3 regions of the Bradyrhizobium sp. ERR14 genome follow, and region 3 is predicted to be linked to each of the others. Evidence: riboswitches for the same ligand, from Rfam matches in the RefSeq annotation. Region 3 holds a riboswitch; each other region holds the start of a gene.
The links. A riboswitch is a leader RNA that binds a small molecule or an ion and turns the genes downstream of it on or off. The one in region 3 is predicted to bind cobalamin.

Region 1 (4,018 bases), on a different contig from region 3:
GGAAGCAATCCACGGCCCAGTCGAGATAGGCGGTCCACTCCAATCGACGCAACGGCAATCCTTCGCGAAGTGCAGCTTCGTCGATCTGGATCATGGTCGCACCAGCATTCTCGAGATCGCGGATTTCGTCTCGGATCGCGAGCGCAATCTGGCGGCAGACCTCGCTTCTGGGAATATCATCGCGAACAAAGGACCAGTTCAAGATCGTCACCGGTCCGGTCAACATCGCCTTCATCGGCTTCCTCGTTAGTGATTGCGCGTAGCGCCACCAGCCTACGGTGATAGGCTTCGACCGCACTACATCGCCAAACAGGATCGGTGGCCTGACGTAGCGCGATCCGTAGGATTGGACCCATCCATTCCTAGTAAACGCGAAGCCGGCGAGTTGCTCACCGAAGTACTGCACCATGTCATTGCGTTCGAACTCGCCGTGCACGAGAACATCGAGACCGATGTCCTCCTGCCAGCGTACGGCGCGCGCCGTCTCCTCCTTGAGGAACCTGTCGTATTGCTCGTCGCTCATAGCGCCTCGGGCATGCGCCGCACGGGCATTCCGGACTTCTTTGGTCTGCGGAAACGATCCGATCGTCGTGGTAGGAAAAGCCGGTAGTCTGAAACGATTGCTTTGGATCTCGGCACGACGGGCAAATGGGCTCGCGCGCCGACGCATGGTCTGGTCGATCGCTTTCATCCGGACAGCGACATTGGCATCATGGATTTTCGGCGAAGTCCGGCGGACAGTCGCGGCACATTCCGACTCGGCAAGAGCTAGCGCAACATTCTGGTCGCCTGCGAGTGCCCGCGCCAGGATCGCGAGCTCTCGCATCTTCTGGACCGCGAAAGCAAGCCAGCTCTTGACGTTGGAAGCGAGCCCGGTTTCGAGTTCAACATCGACCGGCACATGAAGCAGCGAGCAGGATGGGGCAATCTGTACACGATCCTTGCCGAGCTTCGCAATCGCGGGTTCGAGCCGCTTGCGCAGCGACGACAGATTCGACCGCCATACATTCCGGCCGTCGACGACACCGAGCGACATGACGAGATCACTTCGGCCGCCAGCGATGATCTGGTCCAACAACTGTGGCGCCCGAACCAGATCGAGGTGCAGTCCGGCGACTGGCAGGCTCAAGGCGGTGTCCAGATTGTCCCCGAGATCGCCGAAATAGCTGGTGACTAAGATGTTGATGGCCGGCCCCTCCTTGGCGAGCCGGTCATAGGCATGTCGCAAAGATTGTCGCGCCCTCTCATCCAGATCAAGAACCAGGCAGGGCTCGTCGAACTGAACCCAATTTGCCCCACGTTTGGCCAATTCCTGCAGAACCTCGATATAGGCCGGTATCAGTTCATCCAGTAGTGAGAGTGGCTGGAACGCAGGATCGGGACTCTTGCCGAGCTTTAGGAATGTGACCGGCCCGATCAGGACAGGGCGGGTCTGAAAGCCAAGGGCCTTGGCTTCCTCATACTCCTCGATCGGCTTGCGAGAGCATAGCCTGAAAGTCTGTCCCCTGTGAAACTCGGGGACCATGTAGTGGTAGTTGGTGTCGAACCACTTGGTCATCTCCTGCGCGGGTGCGCCAAATCCGCGCGGTCCGTGACCGCAACTCGCATCCTGATCGTCGCATTGTGATCCGCGGGCCATGGCGAAGTACGTCTTGAGCGAAACGGATTCGGTTTTCGAGGCGTAGATCTCCGGGATGGCGCCAACCATGACACTTGTGTCGAGCACCTGGTCATACAGCGAGAAATCGTTCGATGGAATGACCGTGACGCCGATAGATTTCTGACGAGCCCAGTTCGCGGCACGCAGGCCAGCTGCGTCCTCGAGCAACTGCTGTTCGCTGCTTTTTCCGGCCCAGTAACTTTCGAGAGCGAGTTTGAGCTCGCGCCTTGGACCGATGCGTGGCGTTCCGAGGGTGGCAACCGGAAGCGAGAGAAGAGTCATAGCGTGAACCCCATGTTGGGGGCAAAGGCCATGGCGGACGCAGGCAGGGGAAGTCGCGCGGTGCGACGGCTGCTTGGCGCACCACCGGGACACCCCGCCCGTGGACGAATATATTGTCGGGGCAGGTCTCCTGGCTCGCGGGTCATCGCTTCTGTCCGGCCTTCCCGAAGCCGCGCAGGCTTCAGTGACGTCTTTGGACAGCGGCTTGCCGCTCACAGTTGCGGGGGCAGCGCCGGCATTGTCACCGGCTTCCCTCTTAGCTCCGGATCAAATGGAAACCGGAGAACCTCGACGGCTTGGATTATCGGCAAGAGAAGTCTTCCGTCAACCTCTCAGATTATGTCTCACGCTGATGCTGCGACATCTGCTACGCGAATCACCGTGCATCACGTTGAGATGATGTAGAAGCGCTTTCAATCGGCGATATCGGAATGACCATCGCAGCTGCCCGCGGGCCGCACGCCAGATTGGGACAAATGCGGCTTGCGCGGGTCGGGACTGCCACCTCGAGCAGAACGCATCTCCGGCTTCCCAGCGGTTCTTGAGCACGTCCACCATCCAGTCACCTTCTCGGCCAACAGGATCCGTGTTGAATAGGCCCCAGCTGGCAAGGCCAGCAACATACCCCGCCAGCACGTTGATTTGCAGTTCAGCAAGACTCAAAATGCTCGGTGGTGAAGATCGGCTTCGCGTGGTTGGCCGTCGAGTGCAAAGCGCTCCGGACTGAGGCTGTTCTCGAAGCGCCGCGTGTCGCGAGGGAGCGCCAAACGCACCATGGCCCATTGGCCGCAAATGCCCAAACGCATGGCAGAGATCGAAACGCACATTCTGGCAACGATACCGGACCAAACCGTCGCGTGACGAGGATGCATAAGCCGCGCTGGATAGCGCTGAAAGGAAACATCGAGACCTGCCAGTCGGAAAGTCGACAAAGAGGACACAAAAGCGGTGTGAAATACCGTCCATCACCTGGCACGAAGAATGCAAGACTTCGGCATGCCCAGTCTCCTCCTGCTGGGCATGTCCGGCACAGCAAATTGAAGCTGTCGCCGGCAGCGAAGTTAGCGGCGCGTGACATAGAGGGGAGTGCCTGCTCGCACGGGACACCATCGGTCTCCCCGTCGCGTCGCCGCTAACTTCTTGCGCTCGCGCATAGCAGGTTAAAGGTTGCCCCGCTTTAGAATGACGTGTGGATGAAAGCAGATAGGCTGACAGTTATGAGGAAAATGTCTGGAAGACGCGCGTTATGGTTTTGTCTCGGTCAATCCCTGATCTGCCTGGCCGGGTTGGCTGCGACGAACAACAGTGTTCGCGCCAACGAGAGCCCCCTTATCGAAAGATTCAAGTCAACGTGGCGAGCGCAAGACGGCGAGACAATAGAACAAATTATCTCCAATGTCTCGAAGGTGGCGCAGTTCGTCCCTCGAATGTGGGGCGTCGCTGAACTTGACGAAAATGACCATGTTTTCGTTTCGTGGACCAGGCACCGCGATGATACATCAGACGAACAGTACGTTATCACCTGGAAGATCGCGCTCGACGGCACGATTCAACTTGCGTCGACCTATGCCAAACCGATGGAATTGGGCTGGCGCGCCCTGGCGCTCTCGTTGATCGCCAGTGAAGTCAAGGATGGCGAAAGGGACGCAAATTTTGGCTTTCTGCATGATCCGAGCAACTTCAACTTTGTGACGACCATGCAAGGCCGGCTCGGCGATCTTCTGCGGCAGGGCCGCTGCACTATCGTTGAACCTGTTGGAGTGGACTACTTGCCGAAGCAGAATGACAAGCCGACCGAGAAAGGTGATCTGTGGCGCGTTTTGCTTTTAGTGAACTGTAATATCCCAGGGCCCCGTTTTTTTACATACAACGGGGTCATCACTTTCGAGAAGAGCGAAGGGCAAGATTGGGAGCCGCAATCCTCCTTTGCCAAGCGTATCGCGGCCTTTCCTCCTGGCTCCTGGTTCGCTCGCATGGAGCCAAAGGAACAGGAAGAGTTAGAGGGGAGCGAAGGCCCTCGCTAAAATGGTCGCGCAGAGCAAGATCGCGCCGTAGCTCCTTTACGGCCGAACGTCT
Region 2 (4,018 bases), on a different contig from region 3:
CGCCTTCAACGCCGCGCTCGAAGCCGTCCCCGGCGACGGCCCCTCGCGCACGATGCTCGGCCGCATCGCGCAATTCGAGGCCAAGCCGCCGGAGGAGGGGTGGGACGGCGCCTGGCGCCTGGAGCAGAAATAGCCGTTTTTGTTGGGTCGGCCCGCCCTGTCCGGAAAAAACGTTTCTACTCGATAACGATGTTCGCCGTGACCTATTTCCCGGGCTTAGGTTGGATGTCCTTGAGGCGTTTGACGGGGACACGCCGATGACGGAACTTCAGGACAGGCTGGAACGGTTCGAGACGCTCACCGCCGAATGCGAGCTGATCGCCAAGCTCGCCACCGACAGCACCAAGCGCGAGTTCTATCTGAAACTCTCGGAACAGTACCGTCAGCTGGCGGTGGACATGCGGCAGGCGATCGCGACCAAGGCTGCGGCCTGACGCCGGCTGCAATCCGTTCTTAAGGTTTGGCGCGCATCCTTGACGTCGCGAGCGATCGCTCGTGGTGGAAAGGCCGGGGTTCGCTGCATTGCAGCGCACCTCGCGAGTGTCATTTGCCATGCTTGACAGGGCAATCACATGCGCCTCGTTGCCGTGATCATAGTCGCGCTCATGACGGCGGCCTGCGACCAGGAGCAGGATATCACCGGCTCGACGCTGACCTGCCCGATGCGGAACTACAGCTACAATCCCCGCGACATGAACCAGTGCGTCAGTGCGTGCAAATCGTGCGATCGCGGCACCACGGTCACCTGCACCACCTCCTGCACCCTCAAGGGCGCGCGCTGAGGCTACCGCTTTCTCCGGCGCACCCAGGGGCGGTGCTGGGGCACCGGAACGATTCACTTGGGTTAATCATTGAAGCAGGTGGGCAGGACGCGGAGTCCGATGGAAATGGGTATGCTCGATCCCGGTCGATTTCTGGTGTCGTGCTCGCATTGTGATGCCTGGCCGATGGCGGCCAATGTGAAGCGGTCGAGCTGGTCGGCGTCCCCGCACGAGGTCCGCTTTGTCTGCACGCGCTGTCGTCGCGAGGAGACCGCGATCGTCTCGGCCTCCGGCGAATTGACCCCGATCAAGCGCGTCGATGTTCCGCCGCGCGACGTCGCTGTCGCCTGGGCCCAGGCGCAACGTGTGCGAGGGCGGACCTGAGCGCCCGGCATCGACCGGTCGATTGACTCCCGGGGCCAACGGCTCGTAAATGATCGGCGACGGTTCTCCTCAGGGAGATCAAAAGGGAATGTGGTGCGGGATTGTCCCAACGCAGGGATCTGTCTCAACGCCACGGCTGCCCCCGCAACTGTAAGCGGTGAATCTTTCGTCTCATGCCACTGGGAAACTCGGTCCTGGGAAGGCGACGCAAGGTTACGACCCGCGAGCCAGGAGACCTGCCGTCAGCCGTGGTCACACGCGAAGATGTCGGTCGGGGAGTACAGACATTAGCTTCACCGGAGCAATCCATCGCTCTGCCGTGAAACCTCGTTCGCTGTGACGTGCCACTGACGTCATACCGAGGTTACAATTGTGTCCCGTATCGTCTCTGCCGCCAGGCGCCTTGCCGCCGGCCTGCTCGCATCCGTTTCCTTCCATTCGCTCGATCTGTCCTCCGCCTTCGCCCAGCACGCGCTTGCCGAGCAATTGCCGCCGATCGAAGTGACGCAGCCCGACGATCACAACCGCACGCGGGCGAGGGCGATCGGTGACGGCGAGGCGACTCGGCAGCGGGCGAGGACGACTGTCGCGCCGGCAGGCAATGGCGCCGGCTCATCGGGCTCCGGCGGTGAGGCTGCCGCCGGCGGCGGCGGCATCGTCGGGGCTGCCACGACCGTCATCATGGCCGCGGATATCGCGCATTCGCCATCGCAGACGCTTGCCGAGATCATCGCGATGCAGACGCCGGGGGCCCAACTCACGACGCTCTATGGCGGCCAGATCGGCGCCAAGACCAGCGTGGACCTGCGTGGCTTCGGCGCCTTTGCCACCGCCAACACGCTGGTGCTGGTCAACGGACGACGGTTGAACGACGTCGACATGGCGCAGGTGGACCTCTCCACCATCCCGCTCAATTCGATCGAACGCATCGAGGTCACGCGGGGAAATTCCGGCGCGGTGCTCTACGGCGACAACGCGGTCGGTGGTGTGATCAACATCGTTACCAAAAATGGCGTCGGCGGACCGCCCGTGACCGCGCGCATCGAGGCCGGCTTCGGCTCGTTCAACACCAGGCTCGGCAATGTCTCGACCTCGCTCAATTCCGGTCCGTGGTCGACCTCGTTCTACGGCAATACGGTCAGGACCGATGGCTACCGCGACAACAATCGCTATTCGCAGCAGAACGGCGTCGGCAATCTCAACTACACGACGCTGGGCCTGAGTGCTTTTCTTACCGTCAGCGGCGACAATCAGGAGCTGCGACTGCCGGGCGGCCGCACCGTCGATCCCTCCATCGGCCTCGACGAGCTCAGGGCCAACCGGCGAGGGACAAGCACGCCGTTCAACTACGCCAACCAGCAGGGTTTTGGTGCGACCGCGGGCTTCACCAAGACCCTGGTCAACGGCGTCGATCTCATTGTCGACGGCGGCGTGCGCGACAAGAAGCAGCAGAGTGCTTTCTTTTCCACCCCGACGCCGGTTCCGGCGTTCTTCACGTCGACCTATGTCGGTTCCCATCTGACGAATTGGTCGATCACACCGCGGCTCAGCGTGAAGAGCCTGCTGCTCGGCATGCCGTCGCAGCTCCTGACCGGCATCGACTATTACGATGCGAGCTTTGAGCAGAACCGCGGCGCGGGGCAGGGGCTCTCCCCCTGGCACAATTACGACCTCAGGCAGCAGACGGTTGCGGGTTATGTCCAGCACACATTGGGAATCGCGTCCACGACGGACATCTCCTACGGAGCGCGTGTGCAGAACGTCAGACTTGCGGCACGCGACAATTTCGACCCGGCAGCTCCCTTCAACGCCGACATCGGCGCGCTGCCGCTGACGAGCAACGAGACCCAATATGCGCTGCATCTCGGGGCCGAGCATCGCCTCAACGACCAGGTCTCGCTGTTCGGCCGCATTGCGCGCGCGTTCCGCACGCCTGATGTCGACGAGCGCCTTTCCTCGGGGCCTTCCTTCGATCCCTTGACCTTCGCTGCGATCCCGCAAACGTTCCAGCTCAAGACCCAGACCTCTGGGGATATCGAGGGCGGTGTTCGCATCAAGGGAGGCGGATTGCAGCTGCAGAGTAGTCTCTATCTGATGGATCTCACCAACGAGGTCCATTTCAATCCGGTCCTGTTCTACAACACCAATCTCGATCCGACCCGCCGCTACGGCTCGGAGACCAGCCTGTCCTATCGCGTCAACGATGCCCTGCTGCTGCGCTCCGGCGTGGCCTACACCCGCGCGGTCTTCCGCGAAGGCATCTGGGCCGGCAACGACGTGCCGCTGGTGTCGCGCTACACGGCGAGTGCGGGCATCACCTGGAACATCTGGCAGAATTACGTGGTGCTCGATGCCACCGCGCGCTTCTGGAGCGAGCGACGCATGGACAACGACCAGGCGGGCACCCAGAAGCCGATTCCCGCCAACGGCACGATCGATCTCAAGCTCAGCGGCCAGGTTGAGCGCTACTTCTGGTCCCTCAGCATCAACAATGTGCTGAACGCGCTCTACTACGACTACGCCATCGCGAGCACCTTCACGGACGGCCGCTTCAGCGCCTATCCGCTGCCCGGCCGCACCTATCTGCTCAAGGCCGGCGCAACGTTCTGATTTTCGTCACGGGCCCCTAAATGGACTAGAATTCGAAAGAAGGAGATTCAACCATGGCTCTCAGCATCCTGCCATCTGGTGGCGATCGCTTCCGGCTTCACCCGGTCGCGCCGCGCCATGCGCCGATGTTCTGCTTTGCGCTGCTGACGGCGTCATGCGCGCTCGCAAGTTTTGCGTTCGCCTGCGCCACGCCGTTCGCGACCTTCGCCGTCGTTGCCGCGGCGATGCTGCCGCAGCGTCCGGCGCTGCTCGTCGTCACCGGT
Region 3 (4,018 bases):
CGATAGCCAAAGCGCCGGCGCACCGACGCCAACTCGCGCAGCCGGACGCGAATGGTCGCGTCGTCAGGCCGAAGGCTGAGATAACGCACCGAGGACCGATCAGCCCCAATCACTTCACACGCCCGCCGCTGACTGACCTCAAAACTCGAACAAAGGTGAGCCACAGCCTGCCGCCTTGCAACGGGCGTCACCATTAATGGGATGGTCCGCCCCGTCCTCCTCCCTCATTATAGGAAGTTCAGATCCAAAGAGGAGAGTATCATGGCCCATCGCAATTTGCCGCTACCTGCGGCTGTCTATGGAATCGAAATTGGCAAGAACCTGTTCCACGTCGTTGGCCTAAGCTGCGACGGCACACCTGTTCAGAAAGCTCGCTTTCGACGGGAGACCCTTCTTCAGTTCTTTGCTCGCGCACAACCAAGCATAGTTGGCATGGAATCCTGCGCCGGTTCACAGTGGCTCGCCCGGAAGATAAAGGCACTAGGTCACAAGGTGCGCTTGATCCCCGCGCAATTCGTGAAGCCCTACGTGAAGTCAAACAAGAACGATATCATCGACGCTGAGGCGATCGCTGAGGCCGCGACGCGACCGACAATGCGCTTCGTCGCCGTGAAGGAGGAGGACCAAGTCGATCTTCAAGCGCTGCATCGGATCCGTGAGCAGATGGTCGGCTCGAGGACACGCCTGATCAATCAGATGCGGGCTTTCTGCCTCGAGTACGGCGTACCTTTGCGTCAGGGTGCCGGAATATTCAAACTCGAGTTGCCGCGCGCTTTGAATGACGAAGGAAACGATTTGTCACCAGTGATGCGTCGCCTGGTGGGCGATTTTTTCGCTGATCTCCGCCGCCTCGAAGAACGGATCCGCGAAGTGACACAGGAGATCGAAGCGGTCGCCGATCGGGAGGACGTCACACGCCGGCTGATGACAATCCCTGGTATCGGCGTATTGGGTGCGACCGCTGTACTTGCCGCGATCGGTGATGGGCTGCAGTTTCGCAAGGCCCGCGACCTTGCTGCCTGGGGTTAGTGCCCAGGCAATACTCGACCGGCGGAAAACAGACGTTGCTTGGCGTCAGCAAACGCGGCAACCGTTATGTGAGAAAACTTTTAGTGCATGGCGCGCGATCTTGCTTCCGGCATTTGGACCGGACGCGCGATCGCCTAGGAAACTGGCTCGACGGGCTGCAGGCTCGGATGCATCCGAACAAGGCCGTTGTCGCCCTAGCGGCCAAGATGGCCCGCATTGTCTGGGTGGTCTTGAACAAGCCTGGAGCTCTCTACGAACGCAGAGATCCTGCTTTCACCTGACGCTTCTGGCTTCGATTGCAAGGCTCGGGAACAGTGATGACGAAACAGTGGATCAACATGCCGTAAGCCCTGTGCAAAAAAGCGGGCTTCGTGCCCGAACCATTTATTGGGAACGGCGTGCGCGGATCTCATCATGGCCTGGCTGCAACCGCAGTCCACTCGCGAGAGGCCGGATACATTTATGCAACTGTAAGCGTCATTTTTGCTGTTACGAACCCTTGCACGGACGGGGCGGACCATACACCAGTGCCTTCAGCCGCTTAGCCTCCGACACCTCCATACCGCCGAACTTCGCCTTCCATTTGTAGATGCTGGCGTCGCTGACGCCGTGCTAGCGGCACAGGTCGGCAACCGAAACGCCGGCCTCGTGCTCCTTCAAAATCCCGATGATCTGCTCTTCCGAAAAGCGGCTGCGCTTCATGCTCTGGTCCTTGTCGTGGGCCAGAACGAACTTCAAACTGGATTATGCCCGTGGGGCAAGGTCAGGGTCGTACTTCCCTTCTGAGAGCAATCCGACCGCACTGCGGACGACTTCAAGCGAGACTTCTTGCAGATCAAAGCCTCCTCCGGTGAATGTAGGCGCATTGCACCCTAACGGCGTGACGATTCCGGTATTATCGAGACGCGGTTTGGATATATGTTTCTCGTCCTTCCAATGTTCATGGAGGCAAACCAAGCAGCTTTTGGAATCGTGAACAAAGCGCGCGTCCACGCCGCCTGCGAGCCCCACGGTCGCGTGGCCCATCACATAACGCACTTTCAGTTGGAAAGTGATTCCCCGAGCCAAGCCCCTGCCAGGGCGAGGGGTAGAGACTCGACGGGAAGCACTTACAGCGGACATCGCCGGGTGAAGGGATAGTCCAGACCAGGAACGCCGGAAGGGTAACAGGCGACGCGATCGGATCATGAAGCGTTTCAAATCGTCCCGTCAGGCTCAACTTCTCTCAGTTCATGATCAGGTCGCGAACCTTTTCCACATCCTCTCTCTCGGAGCCGTCACTGCCGACTTCCCGTCGTGTTTCGCGCGAGCGAGCCTTTGCGACTTGGCGCGAGATCTCCACGACAAGCGCTCGCCGAACCTTGACCTCGGGGCTGCTCCAATTCGTTAACTTGACGGCGCCGCCTTGACGAATCTCCGCGAGCGGCGCCTATATGTAGCCCGTCACGGTCTTCCATTCCCGCATCTCGTAGGATGGAAGCTAAGAGGGAACCCGGTGCGCCGGCAACGGCTATTCCGAGGCTGCCCCCGCAACTGTAAGCGGCGAGCGGTTGTCATCATGGTCACTGGCGCGACAGCGCTGGGAAGGCCGACAGCCCCAGCGACCCGCGAGCCAGGAGACCTGCCGCGACTGAACGAAAGTCCTCGGGCGGGGTGCCCCGGTGGGTCGCTTGCAGCTGGTGATATTTGTCCGATCTCCTCGCAAGTCGTCCGCACGGCCCCCAGCCTCAAACATCGCGGGGTTGCCGATGTCGCCGTCTTACGATTTCGATCAGCATGGTCATCTCGTCGCGCCACCGAGTGTGCGGCCGCGCCTAGCGCAGGCGAAGCCTGCCGCGCCTGAGCCGTGTCTGGTGCCCCTTTCGCCATCGCCGGCTCCGCTGCCGTGGCCCCTCGCGCCATCGCCAAAGCCGGCCGACCTCACGCTCGATCCGTCGCGCGACGACTTGTTGACGTCGTTCGGCAAGCTGACGCTGACCGACCGTTATCTGCTCGCCGGCGAAACTTACCAGGACATGTTCAGGCGGGTGTCTTGCGCTTTCGCGGACGATGTTGCGCATGCCCAACGTCTCTATGATGCGATGTCCCGGCTATGGTTCATGCCGGCCACACCGGTGCTCTCCAACGGCGGGACCACGCGCGGCCTGCCGATCTCCTGCTTCCTCAACTCGGTGGCGGACTCGCTCGAAGGCATCCTCGGTACCTGGAACGAGAACGTCTGGCTTGCTTCCAACGGCGGCGGCATCGGCACCTACTGGGGCAATGTTCGCTCGATCGGCGAGAAGGTGAAGGGCGGCGTCACTTCAGGCATCATCCCGTTCATCCACGTCATGGACGGCCTGACGCTGGCGATCAGCCAGGGCTCGTTGCGGCGCGGCTCGGCGGCGGTCTATCTCGATATCCACCATCCCGAGATCGAGGAGTTCCTCGAGATTCGCAAGGCGTCCGGCGACTTCAACCGAAAGAGCCTCAACCTGCATCACGGCGTCAACGTCACCGATGAGTTCATGCGTGCCGTGGGCGCCGGCACCGTGTTCGCACTGCGGAGCCCGAAGACTAACGAGGTCGTCCGCCAGATCGATGCCCGCCAGCTGTGGCAACGCATCCTTGAGAACCGGCTCCAGACTGGCGAGCCTTATCTCTTGTTCATCGACACCGTAAACCGCGCGCTCCCCACGCATCAGCGCGAGCTGGGCCTCAAGGTCTCGACCTCCAACCTGTGCAGCGAAATTACCCTGCCGACCGGCATCGATCATCGCGACGAGGAGCGCACCGCGGTCTGCTGTCTGTCGTCGCTCAACCTCGAGACCTGGGACCAGTGGAGTGAGGAGCCCACCTTCATCGAGGATGTCATGCGCTTCCTCGACAACGTGCTCAGCCACTTCATCACGGTGGCGCCGGACGGCATGAAGCGTGCCCGCTACGCTGCCCTGCGTGAGCGCTCCGTCGGCCTCGGCGTCATGGGCTTCCACTCCTTCCTGCAGGCCAA

Region 1: linked by a shared signal. The riboswitch ahead of metE (5-methyltetrahydropteroyltriglutamate--homocysteine S-methyltransferase) and the one ahead of GGD62_RS39945 (ribonucleoside-diphosphate reductase subunit alpha) in region 3 are both predicted to bind cobalamin.
Region 2: linked by a shared signal. The riboswitch ahead of GGD62_RS04885 (TonB-dependent receptor domain-containing protein) and the one ahead of GGD62_RS39945 (ribonucleoside-diphosphate reductase subunit alpha) in region 3 are both predicted to bind cobalamin.

Annotation. Positions count from the first base shown of each region.
Region 1 covers NZ_JACIHD010000012.1:142,109-146,126, reverse strand. Annotated here, with positions in the region: gene metE (5-methyltetrahydropteroyltriglutamate--homocysteine S-methyltransferase) at 1-1,942, opposite strand, end outside; cobalamin riboswitch at 2,045-2,248, opposite strand; gene GGD62_RS27960 (nodulate formation efficiency C protein) at 3,136-3,966, shown strand.
Region 2 covers NZ_JACIHD010000001.1:980,679-984,696, reverse strand. Annotated here, with positions in the region: gene GGD62_RS04905 (adenylate/guanylate cyclase domain-containing protein) at 1-133, shown strand, start outside; gene GGD62_RS04900 (hypothetical protein) at 258-434, shown strand; gene GGD62_RS04895 (hypothetical protein) at 573-782, shown strand; gene GGD62_RS04890 (hypothetical protein) at 882-1,145, shown strand; cobalamin riboswitch at 1,189-1,404, shown strand; gene GGD62_RS04885 (TonB-dependent receptor domain-containing protein) at 1,518-3,755, shown strand; gene GGD62_RS04880 (hypothetical protein) at 3,809-4,018, shown strand, end outside.
Region 3 covers NZ_JACIHD010000043.1:12,791-16,808, reverse strand. Annotated here, with positions in the region: partial or broken gene GGD62_RS41345 (IS3 family transposase) at 1-194, opposite strand, end outside; partial or broken gene GGD62_RS39960 (IS110 family transposase) at 262-1,310, shown strand; partial or broken gene GGD62_RS39955 (transposase) at 1,555-1,731, opposite strand; partial or broken gene GGD62_RS39950 (hypothetical protein) at 2,198-2,438, shown strand; cobalamin riboswitch at 2,459-2,673, shown strand; gene GGD62_RS39945 (ribonucleoside-diphosphate reductase subunit alpha) at 2,778-4,018, shown strand, end outside.